Regions from separate parts of the Neptunomonas sp. ABH4_499 genome, predicted to be linked through region 1. Evidence: predicted binding sites of a transcription regulator. Region 1 holds the regulator's gene; the other holds the start of a gene.

Region 1 (3,420 bases):
TTTGCGGACCAATACCAAAGGAAGCTGCATCTCGTACGCCATGATCGAAGCCAGCAAAAAGCCGCGTGCATCGATGCAGGCAATGTGAGTGATTTCTGTTTCCATGTAGCGTTGGATAAACGCATTAGCAACCATCCGAAGTGCTTTAGGATCTTTAAAGATAGGCGTAATATCACGAAACATCACACCTGGCTCTGGCCAGTCTGGTAATGTACGGATTACAGATTTGACGTAAAACTCGTCATAAGACATGGATGGTTGACTCCTGAAATTACGTGGCAAATAGGCCACTTACAAACACAACCGCTAAGTATATCGGGTTCTTGCGAGTGCGCAAAATACGGTATGCATCATCCGACTGTCATTTGGTTTCGGTAACGTCTCAGTGTGGATCGCTAAGTCTCGAATAATAAGGAGCACAAAGACGATGAGCGCGTTTGAACAAGCGTTTTTAAAACACTACCTCACCTTTGGTTTAGGCTCGATGCCCAAGTCCGATGTGGATGCATTGGTCATGCACTTATTGGATAAGCACGGTTTGGATGGCTCGCCGCCGTTAGCGGTATACAGTCATCAGGCGGTCAGCGAAATGTTAAAAACCCCTGTGTCTAAAGTGAAAAAACTGCGTTATGACGCGGCGCTCAAATTTGGGGGAGATATCGAAGAGGAGGCGAAAGCGCGCCTGTTAGCCTCGTTGGATCGCGCGGTGTTTGAGCTTGAACAAGACCGTATTCTTTTAATCATCGAAGATATGCTGGCCAAACATTGGTTGCAGGGGCAGCTAAAAGCGCAGCAGCAGGTGTTTGATTTTTCGCTCAACTCCGAAATGATCAAGGTCTCGGCCGAGGGCTTATTTACTGTACTTGATGTCGTGTTTGATTCAGCGGAAGTGGCTGAGTTTAAAGAGGGTTACGAAAGCGCCAAGGAGATTCAGGATAGGGCGGAACGCCAAGCCTACTTTAAAGGCGTGTTGCGTCGTTTTGTTGAGTCGGCGGCCAAAGCGGCTGGTGCCGGTGTATTGGCTACCTTGGTTACTCTGTTAGGATCTTGAAATTACAGGTAAGTACTTATGTTGACGCAGCTCAATGTTTTTAAACCTGAATAGAGGTTTAATGGACTCGTTGGGTTACACAGAGATGGCTACTCTTTGTGCAACATTAGGCGCCGGGCACAGGGAACTGCCCGGCGTTTTTTATTGTGCCTAACACACATGCGAACTTGTGAAGATTGTGTTTTCGTTGATCAATAAAAAAGCCCTGATAACAATGCGTTATCAGGGCTTTTTTATGTTGGGTCTCGATTTACAGCGTGAGTGTTTGTGCTTGTTCCTCTTCTTCACCTACGCACTCGCCAGAGGCAATCATGAGCTCGTCCATATCCAGTAGGCGAATCTCTTTGCCATCGACTTCAAGGAGTCCGTTTTTCTGGAAACGCGTAAAGATTCGGCTTACCGTTTCGACCGCCAAACCTAGATAGTTACCGATCTCGTTACGAGACATAGACAGACGGAAATTGCTTTCAGAGTAACCACGGGCTTTAAAGCGTTGGGACAGCTTCAGTAAGAAGGTGGCGATGCGCTCCTCGGCGTTCTTTTTCGAGAGCAGCAGCATCATTTGCTGATCTTCACGGATCTCTTTACTCATGGTGCGCATCACTTGGCGACGTAACTCAGGCAACTGCCCACACAGGTTGTCCAAGTTATCGAATGGGATCTCGCACACGGTCGTGGTTTCTAAAATCTTAACCGAGATAGGGTACTCTTGGTGATCAAAGCCGCTCAAGCCAACCAGCTCGCCAGGGAAGTAAAAGCCAGTTATTTGCTCTTCACCTTCATTGGTAAGGGTATAGCTTTTCACGCTGCCTGCCCGAATGGCATACACAGATGTAAAACCCTCACCTTGATGGAACAGGTGCTCTCCTTTTTTCAACGGACGACTTTTATCGATGATGTCATCCAGTCGATCCATTTCTGTCATGTTGAGTGACACGGGTAAACAGAGAGAGCTCAGGCTGCAGTTGCTGCAATGAGCTTGGTGAATGCTGCGAAGTTTCCCTTCTTTGGCGGTATCAGTCATGACCCAATCCTGTAAATAGTGGTAAAGGTTTTCGATGGATTCATCAAAAACCCTACAGATTATGTACCAAATAATCGTTTGTTTGAATGGTATATTAGATAATTCTTGAAAAACTCTGCACCTTTTGAGCTTTCGGTATGTAGGCATCAAATGCCATACAGATGCGCCTGATTAACAAGCGCCCTGCCGGGGTAACGAACAGTTTTTCAGGGCTACGTGTGATCAGCTTATCGGCTTCAAAACGCGCTAGCTCTTCTTCGGCATCAAAGAAGTAGTCTTTAAAACACATCCCAAATTGCTGCTCAACATGTTGAATATCCAGCTTAAAGTGGCAGATCAATTCGGTGATCACGTGACGACGGATGTGATCGTCTTGATGTAAGGTCACACCACGGCGTATGGCGTGCCCGCGTGTTTTGACCGCGTTTGCCCATGCATCTACTTCGTGTTCGTTTTGGTAGTACACATCGCCAATTTGGCTGATGGCCGAAACGCCCATCGCTACCAGATCACATTGTGCGTGTGTCGTATAGCCTTGAAAGTTACGATGCAGGTGGCCTTCGCGCTGCGCTTTAGCAAGCTCGTCATCCGGCTTGGCAAAGTGATCCATCCCGATGTACACATAACCGGCTGCCAGCAGTGTGTTTATGGTGGATTGCAGAATTCGCAGTTTTTCCGATGGAGAGGGCAGAGCTTCTGCATCAATCCGACGTTGTGGGCGAAAGCGCTCTGGCATATGGGCGTAGTTAAACACCGATAACCGATCTGGACTCATCTTAATCACCGTCGAGAGCGTTTTATTAAAGCGCTCAAGGTCTTGATGGGGTAGGCCGTAGATCAGATCCATATTGATGGATCGAAAACCCAGTCGGCGCGCTTCATCAAGAATGGCTTGTACCGATTCGATGCTTTGTTCGCGATTAACGGCTTTTTGCACCACAGGGTCTACATCTTGGATACCCAAGCTTATGCGGTTAAAGCCGATCTTTCGAAGGCGAGCTAAGGTGTCGAAGGTGACCTCGCGCGGGTCAATTTCGATGGAGTAGTCACCCTCGTCGTCATCGCGTAATCGAAACGCCTGACGAAGCTTGTTCATTAAGGCTTCCATTTGATCATCACTGATGAAGGTGGGGGTGCCGCCGCCCCAATGAAGCTGGTCAACCAAACGGTTTTCACCGTATAGGGCTGCCATCTGATCGATCTCTTTGAATAAGGTTTCTAGGTAGGGCTCAGCGCGATCTCGATTACGAGTAATCACCTTATTGCAGGCGCAGTAGTAACACACGTGCGCACAAAACGGGATATGCACGTAAAGCGAGAGAGGTGCGCTTTTGTCCGCCGTTGT
Region 2 (3,420 bases), on a different contig from region 1:
TGAGTCGTCAGAGCATCCACCACGTTTTGAATGACCTTGTTGCCTTCGGTGTTACCGCTGCCGATCAAGACGTCAAAGGTGTTGCCCTTCGCCGCTTCATCCACCATCACTTGCATCGCGGATTCGGTTGAGTTCAGCTCGCTGCGCAGTTGAGCGTCAACGTCTGGGTTTTTCTCTTTTACCAGATCCGACAGGCTTGGGCCGCTTACGACAGAACCGTCAACGCGAGTGTAAGACCCTTCGTAAACGTTCTTGATGCTTTTAGCGTCGTAGTAGTGTGACCAGTGCGTGTTGTCAGAGAAGCAATCGTGCTCTTCTTCTGGGTCGTGCAGCATCAGGCCAAGCTTGATACGCTCACCCGCAAGCTCACCGTAAGACAAAGAACCCATACCGGTCAGGATGGTTGCTAAACCACCGTCTTCACCTTTGTCGGCCAGTTCTTGGCGAGCGGCACCGCCCTCTTTCCAGTTAGCGGCCATCTCTTCAAGGTCGGTGATCAACAAGTTAGTTGCGGCGGTCAGATATTCACGACGACGCTCACAGCTACCGCCGGTGCAATCTTCCAAGCTAAAGTCAGATGCTGGACGGTTGCCTGCACCTTTTTCTGTGCCGTTCAGGTCTTGGCCCCACAGCAAGAATTCGATGGCGTGGTAGCCAGTTGCAACGTTCGCTTCCACTTCGTCAGCTTCGTGCAGTGTCTCGGCCAGAAGCTCTGGAGTGATCTTAGTCACATCAACGGTTTCGTTGCCCAGAGTGATTTGAGTGTTGGCGATCACGTTTGCCGCGTACACTGGGTTTTCGTCGGACTCTTCGCCGTAGCTGTTCGCATCAACGTAGTCGATCAAACCTTCATCCAAAGGCCATGCGTTTACTTTGCCTTCCCAGTCATCAACGATGGCGTTACCGAAACGGTACGCTTCGGTTTGTTGGTAAGGAACGCGGGCTTCAACCCATGCTTCACGAGCGGCTTTCAGGTTCGCTTCAGTCGGCTCAGCCAACAGAGCGTCGATTTTTCCTTTCAGTGCTTGCGCAGTGCTAAGTGAATCAGCGTACGCCGCTTCTGCGATGTCGCCGTACGTTTTCAGAACGTCAGCTGCTGTTGCAGCAAAAGCCATAGGGGTTGCTGCACTGATCGCAGCCGCCAATGCTAGGCGGGAAACCGTCTTCATGAAGAACTCCTTTAATCACATGAGTCTATACAGGGGGTATGCAAAGACCGCTTAATATAAATGAGAAACATTCTTATTACAATTGTGTCTTAGGTTAGGAAACTCAAAACTTGATCCGAATCAGGTTTCATCAGGTACAATCAGAGTAAGCTTTATTTATTGCTGTTGAATGTTTTGTATTGTCAGTCTGAGCTGCGGGTGAAACGGCCAGACGGAGGTAGTTGTGATCCAGTCCTTTCTTCGATGCCAGCCTATTGTGTTAAGCGTGTTGCTTTTAATCGGCTTTGTATCGCCAAGCCGCGCCGCGGATGCTCCGGCCGAACAGGCCGTTTCAGCGCATGATGAAACCCATGATAAAAGCAAAGCCACGTTAGGTCAGATGCTGTTTTTTGACCCTGCGTTATCTAAAAACCGAACCATGTCTTGTGCGACCTGCCATGCGCCGGGTGATGGCTTTGTGGATAAACGTAAGCACCGCGGCGGTTTTGCCGCATCACTGGGCGATGATGGTCAGTCCATTGGCGATCGAAACGCACCGAGTGTGGGTTACGCTTCGTTCTCGCCTAAGTTTCATCGTAAAAAAGATGGCAAATACGCCGGTGGGCAGTTTTGGGATGGTCGCGCTGCGAATCTGGCAGAGCAAGCCGGCGGCCCTCCACTCAATCCCATCGAGATGGGTATGCCGAATAAGCGCTCGGTGGTGGATCGCTTAAAAGAGAACCCGGTCTATGTGCAGCAATTCAAGGGCATTTACGGTGAGGCGGTGTTCCAAAACCCGGATCATGCCTACGATGCGATGACCGATGCGATTGCGACCTTTGAGGGCAGCGAGTTCTTCTCGCCATTTGATTCCAAATACGATCGTTTCCTGCGCGGTGAGGTGAAACTGACGCCCGAGGAGGAGCTGGGTCGTACCCTGTTTTTCTCGCAGCAATTTACCAACTGCAATCTGTGCCACCAACTGCGCACAACGCCTAATCGCAGCGACGAGACCTTCACCAACTACGAATATCACAACATTGGCGTACCAGCGAACACGGCGCTTCGCCAATTTAACGGGATGCGTCAAAAAGACTTTGGTTTGCGTCAAAACCCGCATGTGAACGATGACCCCGCGCAAAGCGGTAAGCACAAGGTGCCGACGCTTCGTAATGTGGCCGTGACAGGGCCGTACATGCACAACGGCGTGTTTGAAGACTTACGCACCGTGATTCTATTTTACAACAAGTACAACAGCAAAAGCGCTAAGCGCCAGATCAACCCCGAAACGGGTGAGCAGTGGCGTGCCCCGGAAGTGGCTGAAAACCTATCGTTAGAAGAGCTCGAAACAGGGCCGGCCCTTGATAACCGCCGCATTGATGCCTTGGTGGCCTTCCTAAAAACATTGACCGACCAACGTTACGAGCCACTGCTTAAACAGCAAGAAGCCATGGCTAAACACGCTCCTTAACCTGCTCTGTGCTGGTATAGCGGGAACCCCTGCGATTGAAATGGGTCATATTGAACAGTGGATGAGCCTTGCATGTGCCTTAAACGCTAAGGCGCATGAAGGATCAGGCCCGGGAATGGCCGTTCAATTTTTTATTAGGCGTCAAGGATTTATCGCTAGCGAAAGCGTTTGGTAAACCGCATAATAGCCCCGCTTGCAGTCGGGTTTACCGAGCTCACTCCTGCCTTATGTCTTGCCTGTTCTGGCGGTCAAACCGGTTCCTATCCTTCCTGCAGCTCAATCTAAGTCTCGGACCATTTTTTGTGGAATCATTTGAGTGAAAGATCGCTTACTTGAGTTTGATTACCTGCGTGCACTGGCCATCATTTTGATTGTGCTGGGACACTCTGTGTACAACTCCGAAAAAGGTTTTCCGCTATTGCTGGAAAACCTATTGCGCGGCGGTACAGCGGTGTTTGTCTTTATTTCTGGTTTCTTTTTGCACGCGGTGTTTGCCAAACGGTTTGATTGGCAGCCGTTTATGATCAAGAAAGCGCAAAACGTGTTGATCCCTTTTTTATGGGGCTCGCTAATTGGATTGGCCTGTAAAGTGCTTATCTGGATCTTTAAGGATGGCAAAACCGTTGAGCAACTGCCCGAGCTGATCTACCACACGGTAAAACACTTCTATGTACTGTACCCGCATTGGTACATACCGTTTATTTTTGTCGTGTTTGCGTTATCACCTGTGTTCTTGGCGTATTTAAAATTGCCGTGGCAAAGCCAAGTTCGATTATTGATCGCTTTCAGCATACTCGCGAT

The links. Region 1 encodes FNR, which switches genes on or off when oxygen is low (the NO sensors DNR and NnrR bind a similar motif). Its sites were predicted from a motif close to TTGATNTANATCAA; they were not measured.
Positions count from the first base shown of each region.
Region 2: a site for FNR is predicted at 1,280-1,293, ahead of ACXAF9_RS14545 (cytochrome-c peroxidase). Genes of this name have one in related genera too.

Region 1 covers NZ_JBSWXK010000005.1:69,864-73,283, forward strand. The annotation lists gene ACXAF9_RS06570 (adenine phosphoribosyltransferase) at 1-252, opposite strand, end outside; gene ACXAF9_RS06575 (hypothetical protein) at 428-1,051, shown strand; gene fnr (fumarate/nitrate reduction transcriptional regulator Fnr) at 1,302-2,075, opposite strand; gene hemN (oxygen-independent coproporphyrinogen III oxidase) at 2,170-3,420, opposite strand, start outside.
Region 2 covers NZ_JBSWXK010000014.1:82,163-85,582, forward strand. The annotation lists gene ACXAF9_RS14540 (imelysin family protein) at 1-1,169, opposite strand, end outside; gene ACXAF9_RS14545 (cytochrome-c peroxidase) at 1,393-2,619, shown strand; gene ACXAF9_RS14550 (acyltransferase family protein) at 2,936-3,420, shown strand, end outside.